Regions from separate parts of the Enterobacter vonholyi genome, predicted to be linked through region 3. Evidence: predicted binding sites of a transcription regulator. Region 3 holds the regulator's gene; each other region holds the start of a gene.
The links. Region 3 encodes Fur, which represses iron uptake genes when iron is present. Its sites were predicted from a motif close to ATAATAATGAGAACNACTATCAA; they were not measured.

Region 1 (2,272 bases), 1.5 Mb from region 3:
TCTGGATCGCACGAAGCGTTACCGGATCAGCGGCAGCAGGATGGCTGGCGAAATCGATGTTTTTGAGCTGGGTAGACATCTTCTCGCGCACTTCAACCGGCGCAATCACGTCCAGAACATCAAGGATTTGTTTGATAACCAGCTGACAGGCGACAACGTCAGAGACCAGTTCCTGATCGGCGCTCAGGTTTTGTGACATGGGGCTTTCTCCTTATTTAAAGGCCGCCATATTAGCAAAACACGCCCCCTGACATCTCCCCTTCAACGCCTGCAGGTATAAAAAAACCTGCCGAAGCAGGTTTTTTATCAGAACATGGCGCCCGGCGGCACGTCTTTGAACGTGCGGCAGTAATTGGCCCACATGCTTTTCAGGATTTTGCGCAGTTTCACGATGAGGCTCCATTAACTTGTTATACAACTTTATTGTCAACGTGCCTATAATATGACCACTGTCACAAAAATCAATATTTTTGTGACATGCATCACAATTTAATCCGCATGTGGCCTGACAGCGTTAATCCCGGACCCGTTGCAAAGAGTGAGGGCAGATTGTCCGGCTATTCCAGGCATTGCAGCGGGCATCTGCGGGTACGATAACGTATTTCCATCCACTCAGAGCGAACCATGAAAAGAGTCATTGTAGCCGGCACAATCCTGCTGCTCGCGGGGTGTAGTATTAACCGCCAGGCTGAAGTCAGTAGTCTCGATGCCCCAAACGGAATCGTCCGCCTCGACTACGGCCAGGCAGCGCTGCAAAATGCATATTCCGATGAGTATGTGAATAACGGCACGGCGGCAAAAGCGTGTCAGAGCATGGGGTATGCTACCGCCTCAGCCTATGGTCAGCCCATTAAAACCTGTACCCTGACAAGCGGTTCTCTGTGCCTGAACGAGAGCGTGACTATCCAGTACAAATGTATGGGTTACGCCGTTAATCCTAAGTCAAATAATCCGTGGTATTAATCGAAGCTGCCAGCGTGTGCTGGCAGTTTATTTCATTACGAACAAAAATAATTCTCATTAATACATTATAAAAATCGCCAATGCGTTTTATTCCCATTCGTATTTTGAATAAATAAAATAATAATTTTACGTTTTGCAAATAATTAAATAACAAATTATAGTGTCGCTCATTGTGGACCAGAAATAATAATCCGGAGCGTCACCATGCTGAAAACTGAAATGATCGACAAGCTCAACGCACAAATGAATCTTGAGCTTTTTTCATCCCTGCTCTACCAGCAGATGAGCGCCTGGTGCAGCTACCACAGCTTCGAAGGTGCGGCCGCGTTTCTGCGTCGTCACGCTCAGGAAGAGATGACCCACATGCAGCGTCTGTTTGATTATCTGACAGATACGGGCAGCCTGCCGCGCATTGACACCGTGGCCTCACCGTTTGCTGAGTATAATTCTCTCGATGAACTGTTCCGCGCCACCTACGAGCACGAGCAGCTGATCACCCAGAAAATTAACGAACTGGTTCATGCTGCGATGACCAGCCAGGATTATCCAACCTTTAATTTCCTGCAGTGGTACGTCGCTGAACAACACGAAGAAGAGAAGCTGTTTAAATCCGTGCTGGATAAATTATCGCTGGTGGGGAAATCCGGTGAAGGTCTTTACTTTATTGATAAAGAACTTTCCACTCTCGATACTCAGAATTAATTTCAGCGCGGTGCCGGTTTCCGGCACCGCGTTAATTTACCTTCCCTCCCCCGCATCGAAATACCCATTTTATTCCCTGTACGCCCTGTTTACGTTACGCCTGAGCGTCGCCCCACGTCATAGAATTGCCGGCAGCGCAATTCGTAAACTTTTAATTACAGTACTTGTAACGGTGATTTGACGAGTTACGGCTTTTCCCTTACTCTGCGCCGCAGATTTGTCGCGGTTAAGAAGCGTTGTAGAGGAAAGCGTGAAAAACAGAACCCTGGGAAGTATTTTTATCGTCGCCGGAACGACAATTGGCGCAGGAATGCTGGCCATGCCCCTGGCGGCCGCGGGCGTGGGATTTGGCATGACCCTGCTGCTGCTGGGTACGCTCTGGGCGCTGATGTGCTACACCGCCCTGCTGCTGCTTGAGGTTTACCAGCACGTCCCCGCCGACACCGGCCTGGGTTCGCTTGCGGCGCGCTATCTGGGACGCTACGGCCAGTGGATAACCGGCTTTAGCATGATGTTCCTGATGTACGCCCTGACCGCCGCCTATATCAGCGGCGCCGGGGAACTCATCGCCTCCAGCGTCAACGACTGGTTTGGCTCTGACATTACC
Region 2 (2,272 bases), 1.6 Mb from region 3:
TGTATCCCACCCACTGAATGCCGTGCACGAAGACCGCGACGGAACCGGCGTCGAAAATAGGCTGGAGTGCGCCGCCGATGTTAATGGCGAGCAGGAACATCACGTACATGACCAGCAGGAAGATGGGCAAACCGAGGAAGCGGTTAAGCACGACCTTATCCACCGCCGCCGTAAAGCGGCTGGGCTCTGCCGTCAGGGCGTTACTGACAACGTCGCAAATCGAGGCTATGGCCTGGTAACGCGCATCGGCGATATGCAGCGCCGGGTCGTCCAGCTCGTCGCTAAGACGAGCCACCGTCGCGTCCAGCTTATCGGCCGCATGTCCGGCGTAGGCGCGGCTGTAGATATCGCCTTCCAGCATCTGCAGTCCAAGCCACAGCCGCTGTTTCGCAGGCATACTGTTGTCCATCTCCTGCGCCAGCACGTTGGCTTCACGCAGGAGAGGCTGCGCGTAATGCACAAGCTCAACGTCGCGATTTCCCGCGTGACGGTCAATGGCCAGCTTCAGCGCATCAATACCGCGAGCGCGCGTCGAGACCAGCGGAACGACCGGGCACCCCAGGCGCGAGGAGAGGGCATCGACGTCGATGCGCAGCTTTTGTTTCTCTGCGATGTCGAGCATGTTGAGCGCCACGATGCAGGGGATACCCAGCTCAAGCAGCTGCAGCGTCAGATAGAGGTTACGCTCGAGGTTTGAGGCGTCGACCACGTTGATCAGCAGGTCCGCGTCGCCGCCAAGAATATAGTGACAGGCGATTTGCTCATCGAGCGAGGTTTGCGACGAAATGGTGGTTAAGGAGTAGGTGCCGGGAAGGTCAACCAGCGTCACCTGGTTGTCTGTCGTCGTGAACTGGCCCTCTTTACGCTCAACCGTCACGCCCGCCCAGTTGCCCACGCGCTGGCGAGCCCCGGTCAGCTGGTTAAAAAGGGTGGTCTTGCCGGAATTAGGATTGCCAATTAAGCCAATAGTTAACTTTTTCATTTTTTTAGACTCACTGAAACCGCTGGCTTGTTATCGGGATAAGGCTTCGACTTCTATTAACGCGAGGTCTTTCTTACGCAGCACCAGATTTACGCGGCGGGTTTCGATATGAACCGGATCGCCCAGCGGCGCCACGCGCACGACCTGGAATGACGAGCCGGGCAGCATGCCCAGCGACAGCAGCTTTTGCCGATAGGCAGGGCTAATTTCGCGGGTAAAACCGGTAATCTTCCATGCACTGTCTGGAGTGAATTGCATAACGCCTGATTCCACGAAAGGTTAAATTATCTACTATGGGATGATAATGAGAATAGTTTTTATCAGCAATATTAAAACTGTGACGGAATGTTGTTTGCGGTATTAATTTACGGCCTGTTTGACCTTGCTCAATATTTGCTGAATTGCCTGGAAAACGAAAAGGGGAGTATTTGTTAACGGGGTGATAATTAGTGGTTTAAATATGGCTATGCAATCGGTTTCATATATTTCGATATGATTATTCCCCTCATCCCGGCCCTCTCCCTTCTGGGGAGAGGGTTAGGGTGAGGGGCATTTACAACCTTAGCGTTTTTTACCCATCGCAGCCGCCAGCGCATCCATCATCGCGCTGTTGCCTGCAGGCTGAGTATCACGTCCGCGCGGTTTTGCCGCTTTCGCGGCGGGACGCTGCTGTTCGCGGCCTCCGCCATTGCCGCCGCGGCGCGCGTTGGTGTCGCCCGGCTGCTCGTCCAGACGCATGGTCAGCGCGATACGCTTGCGCTGCAGATCCACTTCCAGCACTTTGACCTTCACGATGTCGCCCGCTTTGACCACGGTGTGCGGGTCTTCAACGAACTTGTCGGCAAGGGATGAGATATGCACCAGACCATCCTGATGCACGCCGATATCCACGAACGCGCCAAAGTTGGTGACGTTGGTCACCGCGCCTTCCAGCACCATGCCGGGCAGCAGGTCGTTCATGGTTTCCACGCCGTCGGCAAAGGTCGCCGTTTTGAACTCAGGACGCGGATCGCGGCCCGGCTTTTCCAGCTCTTTAATAATGTCGGTGACGGTTGGCACACCAAATTTGTCGTCGGTGAAATCAACGGCTTGCAGGTTGCGCAGGGCGCTGCTGTCACCCATGAGATCTTTCAGCGCCTGCTGGGTGGCGGCCAGGATGCGTTCCACCACAGGGTACGCCTCCGGGTGCACGGTGGAGGCATCCAGCGGGTTATCGCCGTGGTTGATGCGCAGGAAGCCCGCACACTGCTCAAAGGCTTTTGGCCCCAGACGGCTCACCTTCAGCAGCTG
Region 3 (2,272 bases):
GACTTCAAAAACGATCTGGTTCTCGAAGCAGCATTTGGCCAGGCGCAAGGGTATATCGATCAGTACTTTGCCAAGGCCAGCTATAAGTTTGATGTCGCGGGTAGCCCGCTGAGTACCAGCTATCAGTTCTACGGTACGCGCGACAAAGTCAGCAACGGTGGCGTCAATGACATTTATGATGGCACCGCGTGGCTGCAGGCGCTAACCTTCGGCTATAAGGTCGGTCAGGTTGATTTACGTCTGGAAGGAACATGGGTGAAGGCGGAAGGGCAGCAGGGCTACTTCCTGCAGCGTATGACCCCGACCTATGCCTCATCCAACGGTCGTCTTGATATCTGGTGGGATAACCGCTCAGACTTCAACGCCGACGGCGAGAAAGCGGTCTTCTTCGGCGCAATGTACGACCTGAAAAACTGGAACCTGCCTGGCTGGGCGGTGGGCGCTTCTTACGCTTACGCCTGGGATGCAAAACCTGCCGATATGGCAACTCCGGACGCATACTACGATCCCAACTATCGCCTGAAAGAGTCTTCTTACAGCCTCGATGCTATCTATACCCTGCAGGATGGCCGCGCGAAAGGCACAATGTTCAAACTGCACTTCACTCAATATGACAACCACTCCGATATCCCGAGCTACGCGGGCGGTTACGGCAACATCTTCCAGGATGAACGTGACGTGAAATTCATGGTTATCGCACCGTTCACTATCTTCTGATGAATCTTCCGGCGGGTTAGATCCCGCCGGACCGGAGACTGCATATGATGAAAAAAATCGTAATCGTCGCGTTACTGGCATCAGGGCTGGTGGCGTGTGCTCAGAGTGAGGCACCGAAAGAAGATTCCCGGCTGAAGGAGGCCTATAGCGCCTGTATTAATACAGCAGAAGGATCGCCGGAGAAAATTGACGCCTGTCAGAGCGTGCTGAACGTGCTGAAGAAAGAGAAAGCGCATGAGCAGTTTGCGACGCGGGAGAATGTCCGCGTGATGGATTACCAGGCCTGTATCCAGGCGCGTAAAACCGGTAACGATCAGGAAGTGACCAAGCGTTGCGATAAGATCTGGAACGAGATACGCAACAATAATAAATAAGTTGCTTTACGCCCGGTGGCGCTGCGCTTACCGGGCTTTTTTCTGGCAAAAAAAAGCCAACCTTTCGGCTGGCTCAGAGTATGAACACTTGATTATTTTGCGTCGTGCGCGTGGTCATCTTCGCGGCAGTCGCCTTCAGCGCAGTGACCGTAAAGATACAGGCTGTGGTTGGTCAGGCGGATACCGTGACGCGCGGCGATTTCACGCTGGCGCGCTTCGATGGAATCATCGCTGAATTCAATGACCTTGCCGCAGTCGAGGCAGATCAAATGATCGTGGTGCTGCTGCTGGGTCAGTTCGAAAACAGATTTACCGCCTTCGAAATTATGACGGGTGACAATGCCCGCGTCATCAAACTGGTTCAGCACGCGATAGACGGTAGCCAGCCCAATCTCTTCACCCATGTCGATAAGACGTTTATAAAGGTCTTCCGCACTGACATGGTGATTGTCTGGACCCTGAAGCACTTCGAGGATTTTTAACCGAGGAAGCGTAACTTTCAGGCCAGCCTTCTTTAATGCGGTATTGTTGTCAGTCATGCGGAATCTGTCCTGTTGCTAAACGATTCACTTCTGTAGGAAGTGACAGAAAATGCACCTGGGATAATGCGTCTCATTATAGAACTGCCATGGCTAAATGAAAACTGCAAGTCTCAGGCAAAATATGCTTATAAAAATGGGGTATCACCAACAAACTTGCTCGATGGAAAACCACATTTTATCAGGGAGACATTGTACAGGTCTGGGCGAAAAAGTTAAAAGATTGTAGCAATTAATTTAATCGGTTTGACCTGGTGCACGGGCGCAACCGCCGTTGCGCCGCGAGAAAAATCAGGCGTTAAGAATATCGTCCAGGTGCAGCTCTTCACGGATCTGCTTAACCCATTTCTCAACGCGCTCTGCGGTCAGTTCTGGCTGACGGTCTTCGTCGATGGCCAGACCCACGAAATGATCGTCATCGGCCAGGCCTTTAGACGCTTCGAAGTGGTAACCAGCGGTCGGCCAGTGGCCTACGATAACCGCGCCATTCGGCTCAATGATGTCGCGGATGGTACCCAGCGCGTCACAGAAATACTCAGCGTAGTCTTCCTGGTCACCGCAGCCAAACAGGGCAACTAGCTTACCGTTGAAGTCCACTTCTTCCAGCGTCGGGAAGAAATCATCCCAGTCGCACTGGGCTTC

Region 1: a site for Fur is predicted at 1,005-1,027, ahead of ftnA (non-heme ferritin). Genes of this name have one in related genera too.
Region 2: a site for Fur is predicted at 1,281-1,303, ahead of feoA (ferrous iron transporter A). Genes of this name have one in related genera too.

What each region holds. Positions count from the first base shown of each region.
Region 1 covers NZ_CP162152.1:2,721,606-2,723,877, forward strand. Annotated here, with positions in the region: gene AB3N39_RS12825 (DUF2766 family protein) at 1-199, opposite strand, end outside; gene azuC (stress response protein AzuC) at 307-390, opposite strand; gene yecR (YecR family lipoprotein) at 625-963, shown strand; gene ftnA (non-heme ferritin) at 1,168-1,665, shown strand; gene tyrP (tyrosine transporter TyrP) at 1,916-2,272, shown strand, end outside.
Region 2 covers NZ_CP162152.1:4,105,412-4,107,683, reverse strand. Annotated here, with positions in the region: gene feoB (Fe(2+) transporter permease subunit FeoB) at 1-982, opposite strand, end outside; gene feoA (ferrous iron transporter A) at 1,013-1,240, opposite strand; gene AB3N39_RS19350 (Tex family protein) at 1,544-2,272, opposite strand, start outside.
Region 3 covers NZ_CP162152.1:1,266,489-1,268,760, forward strand. Annotated here, with positions in the region: gene chiP (chitoporin) at 1-717, shown strand, start outside; gene chiQ (ChiQ/YbfN family lipoprotein) at 765-1,091, shown strand; gene fur (ferric iron uptake transcriptional regulator) at 1,184-1,630, opposite strand; gene fldA (flavodoxin FldA) at 1,922-2,272, opposite strand, start outside.